One region of the Streptomyces sp. ID05-26A genome, then DNA from elsewhere that is predicted to be linked to it. Evidence: riboswitches for the same ligand, from Rfam matches in the RefSeq annotation. Region 1 holds a riboswitch; the other holds the start of a gene.
The links. A riboswitch is a leader RNA that binds a small molecule or an ion and turns the genes downstream of it on or off. The one in region 1 is predicted to bind glycine.

Region 1 (7,678 bases):
AAGAGCCCAGCCGGCGAGTCTGGGTGGCGGACATCACAGCGGTCTCGCCCGGCGGCGTGACCAGCAGGACCCGATCGTTCTCCACCAGAACGGTCATCGATCTGTCACGACCGAACGGGTCGTGGCAGTGGATCCATCCCTGTGGTTCAGCCATGGAATCTCCCTTCGAGGGACACCCGACTTCGTCTTCATCGGCCGAACCCCCTGCTCGCCGCACCGCGAACTCGGGAATTCACTCGTTTGCTGGACGGGCGGGACTCGGGCAGTGGTCCACTCGGGGAAACTTTTGGGTCGCGTTTCGGCGGGGGTGCTGGGCGCGCCCGGCCAAAGCCCGCTATATTTGTCCACGGCGGCCCCGCTCCCAGTGACCCCCAGGCTGGTTGAGCGCGGCCGCCCTTTACGTGGCGGGCTCCGGCGCTCATTGGTCTTCGACCAATTTCGCCGGAGCCCGCAGTGTTTGTCGGGGGACGCCCCCGAACCCCCGGGTCCTTCTTCGCTCTCCCCTTTCTCTCCTGAGTGAAAACCGCTTGCGCCCCCGGGTCCCGTACGCTGTAAGTTCCTCGTACACCGTAAGGGGGAGGAACGATGACTTCGACGACCGAGAAGGCCGTGGTGCAGCCGCACCCGCAACGCTGGGCCGTGCTCGGCGTGCTCTGTCTGTCCGTGATGGTCGTGGTGCTGGACAACACCGTGCTCAACGTGGCGATCCCGTCCATCTCGACGGGCTTGGACGCGAGCACCGCCGACATCCAGTGGATGATCAACGCCTATTCGCTGGCGCTGGCGGGCCTGCTGCTCACGACGGGGTCGCTGAGCGACAGGTTCGGCCGCAAGCGCGCACTCCTGGCAGGTCTGGTGCTGTTCGGCACGGGCAGCGCGGTCGCGGCCTACGCGGGCTCGTCCGAGGCGCTGATCGCGGCCCGCGGCTTCATGGGCATCGGCGCCGCGGTGCTGATGCCGGGCACGCTCGCCGTGCTCATGCAGCTCTTCGACGACAGGGAACGCCCCAAGGCCATCGGCATCTGGGCCGCCGTCACGAGCCTCGGGTTCGCGGCCGGACCGGTGATCGGTGGCGCGCTGATCAAGCACTTCTGGTGGGGCTCGGTGTTCCTGATCAACGTGCCGGTGGCGGTCCTCGCGATCGCGGCCGTCGCGATGCTGGTGCCGGAGTCCAAGGACCCGACCGTGCGCAAACCGGACGTGCTCGGCTCGGTGCTGTCGATCATCGGCATGGTGTCGATCGTGTACGCGGTGATCGAGGTGCCGGAACACGGGTTCGGCTCGGCGGAGTTCGGCGTGCCGGTGGCCGTCGGCCTGGTGGCCATGACCGGATTCGCCTTGTGGGAACGGCACACCGCCGACCCGATGCTCGACCTCGGGTTCTTCGGGAACCGCCGCTTCACCGGCGCGGTGGCGTCCGGGGTGCTGGCGGCGTTCGGCATGGCGGGCTCGCTCTTCCTGCTGACGCAACACCTTCAGGGTGTGCTCGGCTACAGCCCGCTGGAGGCCGGCGTGCGCGTGGCACCGATGGCGATCGCGTTGCTCGTCACCAGCAACACGCTGGGACAGCTCGTGATGAAGCTCGGCGCGGGCAGGGCGATGCTGCTCGGCATGACGATCGTCGCGGGCGGCGTGGGACTGCTGTCGATCGGCACGACCTACCCGCCGACGCTCGCCGGCCTGGTCCTCATCGGCGTGGGTGTCGGTGTGTCCCAACCGGTCGCGGTCAACGCGCTGATGGGCTCGATCCCGCCGGAACGCGCCGGCATCGCGTCCGGGCTCTCGGGAACGCTGACGGAACTGGGGTCCTCGTTCGGCATCGCGGTGCTCGGCGCGTTGCTGTCGGCGCGGTTCGTGGCCTCGTTGCCGGACGGCGTTCCGGGGCGTTCGCTGACCGAGGCGTTGCACAGCGGTGCGGACATCACGGTCGTGCGCGAGGCGTTCTCGAACGGCATGAGCGTGAGCCTCGTGGTCGGCGCGATCGCCGTGTTCCTGGGAGGTGTTGTGGCCAGCGTCCTGCTCAGGCGTGCATAGGATCGGCCTGTGGACAGCGTGTGGTTCGGCAAACCCAGGCCCAGCAGCGGTCAACCTCTCGGTCTGAGCCGTGAGGCGATCGTCCGCAAGGCGATGGAGATCCTGGACGCGCACGGTTTGCAGAAGCTCTCGATGCGCAAGCTCGCGGCGGAACTGGGCGCGGCGCCGATGTCGCTGTACTGGCACGTGCCGACGAAGGACGCGCTGATCGAGCTCTGCCTCGACGAGGTCTACGGCGAGTTCACCCTCCCCGATCCCGAGACCGGCTGGGAGACCGCGGTGCGCGCGATGATGCGCGAGCTGCGTCAGCTCGCGCTCAGGCACCCGTGGTGGATCCGCGGGATCGGGGAGTACAACACCATCGGCCCGAACGCGGTGGCGTACGCGGACGCCATGTTCGGGCCGATGCTGCACGCCGGACTGTCGACCGTGGCCGCGGCCCAGTCGATCTCCGCGGTGGGCAGCTACGTCAACGGGTACGCGATCGCCGAGGTCAACTTCATCGGGCGCGGTGGGATGGACTCGCCGCCACCGGACATGGACAAGATCGCCGACCTCTACCGGGACAAGCACCCCCGGTACGTCGCGATGCTGGACGAGCCGGACCTGTGGACGCTCGAAGGCCAGTTCGAGTTCGGACTGGACTGCGTGATCGCCGGTATCAAGGCCCAGGTCGCGGCCCTCAGATAGGCGAAACCCCCGCAGCGATTCACGCGTGCGGGGGCCTCATTCATTCAGTTGGCTTTCAGACCACGCTCTCGAGCGGGGTGTGCGGCAGACCGGTCGCCTCGGCCACCGGGCCGTTGGTCAGCTGACCGGCGTGGACGTTGAGACCCAGGGCCAACGAACGGTCGTCCTTCAGCGCCTGCGTCCAGCCCTTGTCGGCCAGCGCGACCGCGTACGGCAGCGTCACGTTGGTCAGCGCGTAGGTCGAGGTGCGCGGGACGGCGCCCGGCATGTTCGCGACGCAGTAGAACACCGAGTTGTGGACCTCGTAGGTCGGCTCGGCGTGCGTGGTGGCGCGGGAGTCCTCGAAGCAGCCGCCCTGGTCGATCGCGATGTCGACGAGCACCGAACCCGGCTTCATGTCCGCGACGAGCGCGTTCGACACGAGCTTCGGGGCCGCGGCACCGGGGACGAGCACGGCGCCGATGACCAGGTCGGCCTCGCGGACGGCCTGCTCCACCGAGAACGCGTTCGAGGCCAGCGTGCGCAGACGGCCCTGGAACTGGGCGTCGATCTGGCGCAGGCGGTCGACGTTGGTGTCGAGGATCTGCACGTCCGCGCCCATGCCGACGGCGATGGTGGCGGCGTTGACGCCGGCCACGCCGCCGCCGATGACGACCACGCGGGCCGGGGCGACACCGGGGACGCCGCCGGGCAGCACACCGCGGCCGCCGGAGGGCTTCATCAGCGAGAACGCGCCGACCTGCGGGGCCAGGCGGCCCGCGACCTCGGACATCGGGGCGAGCAGCGGCAGCGAGCGGTTCGGCAGCTGCACGGTCTCGTAGGCGATGGCCGTGGTGCCGGACGCGAGCAGCGCCTCGGTCAGCGGCTTGTCGGCGGCGAGGTGCAGGTAGGTGAAGAGGGTCTGACCGGCGCGCAGACGCGGGTACTCCTCGGCGATCGGCTCCTTGACCTTGAGGACCAGGTCACCCTCGGCCCACACGTCGTCGGCGGTCGCGAGGATCTTGGCGCCCGCGGCGAGGTACTCCTCGTCGGTGATCGCGGAACCGAGACCGGCGCCCTGCTCGACGTAGACGTCGTGCCCGCGGCTGGTCAGCTCGTGCGCACCGGCGGGGGTGAGAGCGACGCGGTACTCGTGGTTCTTGATCTCGCGGGGAACAGCGATCCGCACGATGACTCCTCCGTTCGGTGGCCTACATCTCATAATGTGGGCCAGTCGCAAGGTCATGTCACTGTGCGGGTAGCACTATCTGCCACCCCTCCTTTTGTTCACTTGGGACAGAGCGACCTGAGGCTCGTTCGCGTTCCGCCTGACCGTTCCGCGTTGACACTCGGCGGGGACCGCACATAGCGTTCGGCCCGGACAACTGAACACCGGCCGCGGCGCGCGAGCGCCAGAACCCGCGTGGGAGAGACCTCGACGAACCGGTCGGGGCGCCGAAGGGGCAAGCTCCCGCACACTCTCAGGCAGCAAGACCACTCGGGGTAGGCAACTCTGCACGGCGGAGGGGGCGCAAGTTTCCTGATCCGTCACAGCCAGAGGAGTCGCCGTGGAGTTCCCCGAGAACCTGCTCTACACCGTCGAGCACGAGTGGGTCGACTGGACGCCGGGCACCCAGGACCCGCTGACCTGCGGAATCACCGAGTACGCCGCCGACGCTCTCGGCGACATCGTGTACATCCAGCTGCCCGAGGTCGGCGCCAAGGTCGTCACCAACGAGGTCTGCGGCGAACTGGAGTCCACCAAGTCCGTCAGCGACCTGTTCTCGCCCGTCACCGGTGAGGTGCTCGAGGTCAACAGCGCCGTCGTGGACGACCCGGCGGTCGTGAACAGCGACCCGTACGGCGCCGGCTGGCTCTTCAAGGTCCGCGTGGACTCGGCCGAGAACCTGCTCACGGCGGCGAAGTACGCCGAGCTCACCAAGTCCGACTGACATGGGCCTGACTGACCGCTCCACCACCACGAAGGACTGATCAGTGGCGATCAGCGTTTTCGACCTCTTCTCCGTCGGCATCGGACCGTCCAGCTCCCACACGGTCGGCCCGATGCGCGCGGCCGCGATGTTCGTGGACAAGCTCGGCCCACACGTGTCCTCAGTGGACCGCGTGCACGTCGAGCTGTTCGGCTCGCTCGGCGCCACCGGACACGGCCACGGCAGCCCCAAAGCCGTGTTCCTGGGCCTCGAAGGCAACCTTCCGGAAGAAGTCGATCCCACGGCGGCGGCCCACCGCGTCGAGGAGATCGTCTCCAGCGGACGGCTGAAGCTCGGCGGCGCGCACGAGATCGACTTCGTGCACGACCGCGACCTCGTCATGCACCGCCGCAAGTCACTCCCGTTGCACCCCAACGGGATGAGCTTCGAGGCGTTCGCAGGTGGCAAGTCCGTCGAGCACGCCGTCTACTACTCGATCGGCGGCGGTTTCGTCGTCGACGAGAACGCGTCGGGCACCGACCGGATCAAACCCGACTCGACGCCGTTGGCGCACCCGTTCCTGACCGGCGACCAGCTCCTCGCGCGCTGCCGCGAGACCGGCCTGTCGATCAGCGAGATCATGATGGCCAACGAGCTGTCGTGGCGCACGGAAGCCGAGGTCCGCGAAGGACTTCTGCACATCTGGCACGTCATGCAGGAGTGCGTCGAACGCGGCTGCACCGAGCACGGCATCCTGCCCGGCGGCCTGAAGGTCCGCCGCCGCGCCGCCGAGATGCGCAAGTCCCTGCAGGGCGAGCACTTCGTCACCGACCCGCTGAGGGTCATGGACTGGGTGACGCTCTTCGCGCTGGCCGTCAACGAGGAGAACGCGGCGGGCGGCCGTGTCGTCACCGCACCGACCAACGGCGCGGCCGGCATCGTCCCGGCGGTCCTGCACTACTACACGAAGTTCGTGCCGGGAGCGTCCGACGACGGCGTGGTCAGGTTCCTGCTGACCGCGGGCGCGATCGGCGTGCTGTTCAAGGAGAACGCGTCGATCTCCGGCGCCGAGGTCGGCTGCCAGGGCGAGGTCGGCTCGGCCTGCTCGATGGCCGCCGGCGGTCTCGCCGAGGTCCTCGGCGGCACCCCAGAACAGGTCGAGAACGCCGCCGAGATCGCCATGGAGCACAACCTCGGGCTGACGTGCGACCCGATCGGCGGCCTGGTGCAGATCCCGTGCATCGAACGCAACGCCGTCGCGTCCATCAAGGCCATCACGGCCGTGCGCATGGCTTTGCGGGGCGACGGCTCGCACTTCGTGTCGCTGGACAAGGTCATCAAGACCATGCGGGACACCGGCAAGGACATGTCGGTGAAGTACAAGGAGACGGCACGCGGCGGCCTCGCCGTGAACGTCATCGAGTGTTAGGTCAGCGGGCGTCGTAGGCGGCCTGAGCCGCCAGCACGTCCGGCATGCGCGCCTCCAGCAGGTGGATGAGCGCGAGCAGCCTGTCCGCCGTCTCGCGCCCGAGCGGCGTCAGGCTGTAGTCGACGCGCGGCGGGTTCGTGTTCTGGGCTTCCCGGTGCACGAGCCCGTCGCGTTCGAGCGCCTGCAACGTCTGGGACAGCATCTTCTCGCTGACCCCGTCGACGCGGCGGCGCAGCTCGTTGAAGCGCAGCGGACCGTCCACGAGCACGCCCAGCGTCAGGCCGCCCCACCTGCCCGTGACGTGCTCCAGCGTCGGACGCGAGGGGCACGCCTTCGCGAACACGTTGTACTCCATCGGCAAAGCATACCCTGAGATAGCGCTAACCAGGAGTTAGTGTCACCTCGGGGTATGCGGTGATCGGAACGGCTCGTCGACGCTCGGCGGGCCGTGCGCACCTTGGTCGCGGGGTCGGCTGGAGAATCGGTCGCGGATGAACACGCCGTTGTATCTGCGGAACACTTGGCCAGGGTTGGCCGAGTGCTGATCACACTGCGGTCAGCCACCCGTTGGCAACTAACATGACCAGGTCGGCTACCGTTGGTCTTGAATTCCTGGTGTAGCTGACGGCTACTTCTTCGAAATCGATCCGCCGTCGGCACTCTTGATCTCGGGGGCGCGTAACTTCATGCGTACCTCGCACGCGCGTTCTAATCCTGTTTCTGGCGTCCAAGTCGGTGTGGGCTAATGGTTCAATACGCCTTGTAACCTTCGTTGTCGTGACTTCGGGCTACGTGTGGAGTTGTTCGTCCCCTTCTGACGAAGGATTGGTCCTTGCCCGCTCCCCGTGCCGATCCACATCCATGCGAACACTGTGAGACGACGACGCGCAACCCGCGTTTCTGTAGCAATGCCTGTCATCTCAGTGGTACCCAGGAGCAGCGATCGGCACGACTGCGCAAGCCTCGGTCAACGTGCCCTCAGTGCGGAGTCGGCGCCGTCACCAGGGGTGCGAAGGCGTGTAGTCGACCGTGTTCAGACGCGATGCGCCGTCGTCAGCCCGACCAATGCCGCCGATGCGAATCGCGCGAGCGGGTCGGGAGCCGCCGTGGAGGACCGTACTGCTCATGGGCATGTTTCGACGAAGGCCGATATGACCGCACGGGCTCTTTCGCCAGGTGGATCGCAGCGTGGACCTCAGGTCAGGTCTCAGGGACGACTGAGGACGGGAGACCCGACGACAGGGTGCGGCAAGCCCTTGTGTTCCTTCGCGGGCAGCAGTGCGAGGAATGCAAGTGGGCCGAGGTCAACCCGGCCAGTGGACGAGTTCCACTGCACGTCGATCACATCACAGGTGGCCGAAAGAGGAACCGGCCGCACGAGGTGCGGCTGCTGTGCCCCAACTGCCACTCGTTGACTACCAACTACCAGCACCTCAACAACCCTGCCGTCGCACCGGTTCGCGCGCGACAAAGCCGGAGGTATCGAGAAATCTGGCTAGGCGCGACCCCGGAGGCGTTCGTTCAGCCGTGACGTTGCGATTGTCGCGAACAGCACGCCAGCCGCGAGGGTCGCCGAGCCACATATGAACTCTCGTGTACCCGAGGTCAAGGTGTG
Region 2 (7,678 bases), 930 kb from region 1:
TTGCGCGAGTGGATGTGCACACCCAGGCGTACGCCCCACACCACGGTCAGCGCGGCGACCACCGACTTGCGAACGGGGTCACCATCCGCGAGCGCCAGCGTGACGGCCGCGATCACAGCGAAGCCCGGGCCCCACACGGAGTCGATCAGGTCGTAGCGCTTGCGGGAGTCCGCGTACAGGAACAACAGGCTCAGCAGCGCTACGACCGTGAGAAAGCTGATCAGGAAGCTCATCGGGCCACCAGCTCACGGCGCACGCGCGGCATTCCGCTGCGGCCGGTCTCACTGCGCCGCACCGCCAAGATCTGGTCCACGCCCATCCTGCCCTCCTCGAACGTCAGCGCGCCGCCCGCGAGGTACAGGCGCCAGACCCGCGCCTGACCCTCACCGACCAACGCGACGACGTCGTCCCAGCGCTCCTCAAGGGTGTCGGCCCAGGCACGCACTGTCCACACGTAGTGCTCGCGCAACGCGTGCACGTCACGGATCTCCAGGCCGGCGCCTTCGAGGAAGCCGGTCGTGGCGCTGACGGGACGCATGTGCATGTCCGGCGCGACGTACGACTCGATGAACGCGCCGCCGCCCGGTGCGTTGTGGCCGCGCGACATCTGCTGCAGCAGCAGGCGTCCCTCGGGCTTGAGCAACCGGTGCAGCGTCGCGGCGTACTCCGGGTAGTTGCTCTCGCCGACGTGCTCACCCATCTCGATCGTCGAGATCGCGTCGAACGGCTCGTCTTGCACCTCGCGGTAGTCCTGCAGCCGCACCTCGACCCGACCGGTCAGGCCCTCGGCCTCGATGCGGCCGAGGATGTGCGCGCGCTGCTGGGCGGAGATCGTCACGCCGGTCGCGTGCACGCCGTAGTGCTTCGCCGCGTGGATGATCATCGAGCCCCACCCGCAGCCGACGTCGAGCATGCGCATGCCCGGCTGGAGGCCGAGCTTGCGGCAGACGAGGTCGAGCTTGTTGTGCTGGGCCTGCGCGAGCGGTTCGTCCTCGGACGTGAAGTACGCGCACGAGTAGGCCATGCTCGGGTCGAGCACGAGCCGGTAGAAGTCGTTGCTCAGGTCGTAGTGATGCGAAATGGCATCACGGTCGCGGCTCTTGGTGTGCAGCGCACCCCGCAGCCGCGCTTCCTCCTTCGGCGCGTCGGGGTTCGGCCCCAGCACCTTCAACCGCATCGCGAGTTTCGCGACCTCCGTGAGCCGGGGCCGCCGCGTGACACCACGCCGCACGAGTCCCCAGATCTGCGAGAGACCGGTCGCGAGATCACCCTCGACGTCGAGCTCCCCGCTCACGTACGCGCGCGCGAGCCCCAGCTCGTTCGGACTCCAGACGAGCCGCCGCAACGCGTCGCGCGAGCGGATCACGAGCACCGTGCCGTCCTGCGGCCCGGCGACACTTCCGTCCCACGCGCGAAATCCGATCGGCACCGGCGCACCCAGCACCCGTTCGGCCATTCCCGCCAGCTGACCAGCGACGACCACCCTGCACCTCCTGCGTTACCTGGCTCCGCCAGACGTTCGAGACGGCAAGAGGTTCGGTTCGTTTCTGAACCGAGACGCAACCCCGGCCGTATGGCCTGGATAGAGCGAACGGATGGACAAGGAGGACATGAGTGTGATCCGACGTAACCGCATTGCCATCGGGCTCGCAGCGGGACTCGCAGTTGTGCTGGGTCTGGGTGTCTGGAGCGCCACGGGCGGTGGCACGAACTCCAAGCCGGTGGCACAAACCGAAACCGACCTGGGCGTCCTCGGTGACTACGGCGACGTGGGTCAGCCCCCCGTGCTCCAGGAACCCGCCGCCGTCCCCGAGGCCCCCGTGCAGCAGCAGGCTCCTGAAACCCCTGCCGCGCAACCGGCCGCGCAACCCCCGGCGGCTGCTCCGGTCAGCACGTTGAAGCTGGTCGGCAAGCCCGTGGACAAGATGGGCCTGGTCGTCCAGGACGGCGACGGCCGCACGATGTACCGCTTCGACAAGGACGTTCCCAAGCCTGAGGGCAAGTCGAACTGCAACAACCAGTGCGCTACGACGTGGCCGCCGCTCTTCGCGGACGCGGTTCCGCAGGTCGAGGGCATCGACTCGAAGCTGGTCTCGCTGATCACCCGCGCTGACGGCAAGAAACAGGTCGCGATCGACGGCTGGCCTCTCTACGCCTACTCGCAGGACCCCAAGCCGGGCGCGTGGAAGGGCCAGGGTGTCGGTGGCACCTGGTTCGTCATCCAGCCCGACGGCAAGCGCAACGTCGAGTGCCTCCCGCCTGGTGTGACGGCTCCCGCTGCGTAACCCCACAGCATCCCGTTAGGACGGTCCATCTGAGACACACAACACCCTGACACGGTGAGACCCCGGCCCTGGGGAAGGGGCCGGGGTTCCCGTCGTTTCGCTCCAGGGTCGCAGAACACGAAGGGGCGCCACCGGATCTCTCCGGTGGCGCCCCTTCGTCGTTCAGCTTCAGAGAGTCGAGTACAGCGGGTGCTTGGCCGCCAGCACCTCGACGCGCGCACGCAGCTCGTCGATCGCCGCGTTCGGCTTGAGGGCCTCCGCGATCACGTCGGCGACCTCGGTGAAGTCGACCTCGCCGAACCCGCGGGTCGCGAGCGCCGGCGTGCCGATCCGCAGACCGGACGTCACCATCGGCGGACGCGGGTCGTTCGGAACGGCGTTGCGGTTGACCGTGATGCCGATCTGGTGCAGCACGTCCTCGGCCTGCTTGCCGTCGAGCTCGGAGTTCACCAGGTCGACGAGGACCAGGTGCACGTCCGTGCCGCCGGTCAGCACCTTCACGCCCGCAGCGGCGACGTCCGCCTGCGACAGGCGCTCGGCCAGGATCCGCGAACCTTCGAGCGTGCGGCGCTGGCGGTCCGCGAACTCGGGCGACGCGGCGTGCTTGAACGCCACCGCCTTCGCCGCGATCACGTGCTCCAGCGGGCCGCCCTGCTGACCGGGGAACACCGCCGAGTTGATCTTCTTGGCGATGTCGGCCTCGTTCGACAGGATCACGCCGCCACGGGGACCGCCGAGGGTCTTGTGGGTCGTGGTCGTCGTGACGTGCGCGTGCGGCACGGGCGACGGGTGCAGGTCGGCGGCCACGAGGCCGGCGAAGTGCGCCATGTCGACCATCAGGTAGGCCTCGACCGAGTCCGCGATGCGGCGGAACTCGGCGAAGTCCAGCTGACGCGGGTAGGCGGACCAGCCCGCGACGATCAGCTTCGGCCGGTGCTCCTGCGCAAGGCGCTCGACCTCGGCCATGTCGACGCGGCCGTCGGAGTCCGCGACGTGGTACGGCACGACGTTGTAGAGCTTGCCGGAGAAGTTGATCCGCATGCCGTGCGTCAGGTGACCGCCGTGCGCGAGGTCCAGACCCAGGATCGTGTCACCGGGCTGGAGCAGCGCGAACATCGCGGCCGCGTTGGCCTGCGCGCCCGAGTGCGGCTGGACGTTCGCGAAGCCGGCGCCGAAGAGCGACTTGATCCGCTCGATGGCGAGGCGCTCGACGACGTCCACGTGCTCGCAGCCGCCGTAGTAGCGGCGGCCGGGGTAGCCCTCGGCGTACTTGTTCGTCAGCACCGAGCCCTGTGCCTGCAGCACCGAGACGGGCGTGAAGTTCTCCGAGGCGATCATCTCGAGCGTGCCCTGCTGGCGAGCCAGCTCGGCCGCAACGGCCTCGGCCACCTCGGGGTCGTACTCCGCGAGGGAAGCGTTGAACTGGTCGGACATCTGGAAGATCTCCCTACTTGGCGCGCTTGTAGAACGGAAGTGCGACGACCTCGACCGGCTGCTTCTTGCCGCGGACGTCCACCAGCAACTGGGTGCCCGGCTCGGCACTGGCCTTCGTCACGTAGGCCATGGCGACGGAGTAGCCGAGGGTCGGGGACAGCGCGCCCGACGTCACCTCGCCCACGACCTCGTCGCCGTTCAGCACCGCGTACCCGTGGCGCGGGGCACGGCGCTCGGGGGTCTTCAGTCCGACCAGGACCGAATCCACACCGGACTCGGCGACCTTGGTCAGCGCGTCGCGACCCACGAAGTCACCCGGCTTGTCGAGCTTCACGACGCGGCCCAGGTTCGCGTTGTACGGCGTCAGCGACGTGGTGAGCTCGTTGCCGTACAACGGCATCCCGGCTTCGAGGCGCAACGTGTCGCGGCAGCCGAGACCGCACGGCTTGAGCTCGTGCGCCTCACCCGCGGTCAGCAGCGCCGCCCAGACGGCCGGCGCGTCGGCGGGCGCGACGAACAGCTCGAAGCCCTCCTCGCCGGTGTAGCCGGTGCGGGCCAGCAGCGCGTCGACACCGGCCACCGTGGACGGGTACGAGGCGTAGTACTTGACCGTCGCGAGGTCCGTGTCGGTCAGGCCGGAGAGGATCTCGACCGACTTGGGGCCCTGGATGGCGATCAGCGCGTAGTCCGTGGACTTGTCGGTCACCACGGTGTCGAAGTCCGCGGCGCGCTCGACCAGTGCTTCAGCCACCACTGAAGCGTTGGAGGCGTTCGCGACGACCATGAACTCCTGGTCGCCCAGGCGGTACACGATCAGGTCGTCGATCACGCCGCCGTCGGCCTGCGTGATCATCGTGTAGCGGGCCTTGCCGACGGCCAGCGCCGAGATGTGGCCGACGAGCGCGAAGTCGAGGGCCTCCCCCGCCTGCGGACCGGTCAGCACGATCTCACCCATGTGCGTGAGGTCGAACAGGCCCGCGGACGTGCGCACCGCGTGGTGCTCCGCGAGTTCGGACGAGTAGCGCAGCGGCATCCGCCAGCCCGCGAAGTCGGTGAACATCGCGCCGAGCTGCTCGTGCTCGGCGTTCAGAGGCGTGAGGCGGGACATCAGAACGCTCCTCCAGGGTGCGCCAAAGGGCCGGACGCGGCCGGCTGAGGCATCAGAAGAATGACACGGTCCATCGGAGACTCCTCACTAGAGCGAGCCTCCCCCTCTGTCATGAGCCTGAGAGCTTCACCACCGCAGTGGTTTGCACCGTGGGCGAGGCTGCCGAGCAGCCTGCTTTTCAGAGTTGCCTGCGTCGCGCGGTACCTGTACCTGAGAGATTCCGGGGAGGAGTTGCTCCTACGGTGCTCCCACTCAAGGGAGCTCTCCCGCGCGACATCGACGGCCGTGTTCAGTTGGTAGCCCCAGACGCTAGCAGGCCAAACGTCACAGCGGCACGCCCTGCGCAGTCTTCTCGACCACCTTGCGCTCCGCCCAGAAGGACAGGAACGGGATCGTGCCGGCGATCAGGACCAGCAGGGTGCCCTTGATCGACCAGCGCAGCTTGAGCGCCAGGTCGACCGAAATCACCAGGTAGATGGCGTAGAGGAAGCCGTGGATCGGGCCGACGACCTTCATCGCGCCACCCATGTCCGCGGCGTACTTGAGCACCATCGCCACGACCAGCAGCAGCAGGAAGACTCCGACCACGTAAGCCATGACCCTGAACCGGGTCAACGCACCCTTCATCTGCCCGCCTTCGCTCAACGACCGTCCCGCGCGTTGAGGTCCGCGAGCATGCGGTTGTAGGCCGCGAGCTCCGCGTCTTCGTCATCGTCGAGGTGCTCGACAGGCGCGGGTTTGACGGCGACAACGGTAGCCACCGGGCGTGGAGCAGGCGCAACCGGCTCCTCGTCACGACGCTCACGCGCCAGACGGCGGAACCGCCACACCATGAAGAGGGGGAAGAGGCCGAAGAGCGGCCACTGGAGCACGTACCCGAGGTTCTGGAACGTGCCGCTGGCGGACTCGAAGCGCTGCCACTGCCACCACGCGAGCCCGCAACAGGCGACCAGCGCCGCCAGACAGGCGAACGCGATCAGCACACGTTGGGGAGTAAGGAGGCCGCGCACGACCTCCAGAGTACTTGGGTGAGGCCTCCAGTCAGGAGGCCGCCCTTGAGGGGAAGAAGTGGATACAGGGCTGCCGCCTCCGACAGCCCGTTCCGCTTCTACGCCACGCCGTCCCGGCGCTGCCTCTGCAGACGAGCAACACACCAGGCCGCAGCGGAGCCACGACGAAGGTGCTGGAGAACCGTCATCGGTCCCAGGCGCCTCCCGAGATCGGCAGGAGACAGGCCGGCCGCGCGGTAGTCGAGCGCGCGCTGGTCCAACGGGCTGATGCCCGCGTCCCACCACTGCTCGGCCTCGGCGACGTCGCCCACCAGCTGCCAGTAGCTCGCCGCGGCGGCGAGCAGTGCCTCGGGTGCCTCCGGCGCCCGCTTGCGCATCGCGGCCACGTAGGCCGGATCCGCCGAGTCGACCTTGACCAAGCCACGCGACCCACTCCTGCCTCCCCGCTGCACGGGGATGCCTGGCGCCGAGGGGGGAGCCTCCGCGAGCCACGCGTTCTTGATCCGGTTCACCTCCTGCATCTCTGCGTCATCAGACCGTTCAGCCGCCCACTGCTGCAACAGCTCGTGGACCCCGGAGTCCTCGACCATATGTGCCTCCTCGTCGGTCGGGGATCGGCCATTGCAGCGGAAGGTATTCGGTAGGTCTGACAATCGCCAGACCCTGAATCACCAGAACACCCGTTACCAGTGCGTGATTGGCCTCATTCCACCCATCCGGCTCAACGCAGATGGCCGAGGATCACCGTCCGTCACTAGCTGAGCGGGGTGGCCGTCCCGAAGAGGCTCCTGATGAAGGTGATGATCGACTCCGCGCCCTGACGCAGCCAGCCGAGGACCTGCTGGACCGCCGAAGCGGACTGCTCGGGCTGGGTGATCAGGAGGAACAGCACCAGCGCGACGCCCGCCAGCACTAGCACCTTCTTGAGGTTCACAGGTACCTCTCCGTCCGTGTGGTTCACCGTCGGGCGGCTGACCGCCCGTGTCACCCGTCATGGTCCCTCATTCACCCGGCCGATGAACAACGACCACGCCAAACTCCTCCCAGGTTCTGCCAGCGGCGCACGCCTGCACAGCGGCCAACGTCACCCGAATGGCGGCTAAAGAGGGGCTTCAACAGCGCCGATGTCCTGGGCACGAGGTGAACACGGACTCCCTCACATCCCACAGCTTGGAAGAGAGACTGTTGCACCGGGCCTCACCCGGATGCCGATCGTCCCCCATCACGCACCGTCACGCCTTCGTGGCGCAATTAATGCGCTCCAGAGCATTATCCAATTACTCCAGACCGCCGCAGTTCTGTAATTCGAGCCTCTGCCACACCCATGTCGGCAAGCACTTCCCCGGTGTTCGTCCCGGTCGAAACCGGAGCCGTGGGAACGCCCGCCGGGGTGCGGTCGAAGCGAGGTGCCGGCGCCGGGTGCGGTGAACCGGACACGTCCACGAAAGTGTCGCGGGCTGCGTTGTACGGGTGATGCGCCGCCTCGGCGGGCGTCAGCACCGGAGCCAGGCACGCGTCCGTGCTCTCGGCCAGGTCCGCCCACTCGTCGCGCGGCCGGGTCTTCACCGCCGCCGCGATGTGTTCCCGCAGCTCAGGCCAGTTCGCCGGGTCGTTGCGCGACGGTGCGTCCTCGAGTCCCAGCACGCGGACCAGGTCGGCGTAGAACTTCTCCTCCAGCGCGCCGATGGCCACGTACTTGCCGTCGGCGGCCTCGTAGACGTCGTAGAACGGCACTCCACCGTCGAGCATGTTCTCGCCGCGCCCGCCCTGCCACATGCCCGCGGACCGCATCCCGTGCAGGAACGTCGTCAGCAACGCCGCCCCGTCGACCATGGCCGCGT

Region 2: another riboswitch for glycine. It lies ahead of gcvT (glycine cleavage system aminomethyltransferase GcvT); the one in region 1 lies ahead of gcvH (glycine cleavage system protein GcvH).

What each region holds. Positions count from the first base shown of each region.
Region 1 is NZ_JARAYZ010000001.1:1,152,918-1,160,595, reverse strand. Features, by position in the region: gene PV646_RS05565 (hypothetical protein) at 1-154, opposite strand, end outside; gene PV646_RS05560 (MFS transporter) at 586-2,034, shown strand; gene PV646_RS05555 (TetR/AcrR family transcriptional regulator) at 2,044-2,724, shown strand; gene ald (alanine dehydrogenase) at 2,780-3,892, opposite strand; glycine riboswitch at 4,118-4,210, shown strand; gene gcvH (glycine cleavage system protein GcvH) at 4,272-4,655, shown strand; gene PV646_RS05540 (L-serine ammonia-lyase) at 4,699-6,063, shown strand; gene PV646_RS05535 (winged helix-turn-helix transcriptional regulator) at 6,065-6,418, opposite strand.
Region 2 is NZ_JARAYZ010000001.1:218,621-226,298, forward strand. Features, by position in the region: gene PV646_RS01090 (DUF1295 domain-containing protein) at 1-233, opposite strand, end outside; gene PV646_RS01095 (class I SAM-dependent methyltransferase) at 230-1,456, opposite strand; gene PV646_RS01100 (COG4315 family predicted lipoprotein) at 1,611-2,285, shown strand; gene glyA (serine hydroxymethyltransferase) at 2,454-3,719, opposite strand; gene gcvT (glycine cleavage system aminomethyltransferase GcvT) at 3,733-4,827, opposite strand; glycine riboswitch at 4,924-5,015, opposite strand; glycine riboswitch at 5,016-5,106, opposite strand; gene PV646_RS01115 (DUF3817 domain-containing protein) at 5,152-5,454, opposite strand; gene PV646_RS01120 (hypothetical protein) at 5,469-5,837, opposite strand; gene PV646_RS01125 (transcriptional regulator) at 5,936-6,427, opposite strand; gene PV646_RS01130 (hypothetical protein) at 6,592-6,771, opposite strand; gene PV646_RS01135 (CaiB/BaiF CoA transferase family protein) at 7,107-7,678, opposite strand, start outside.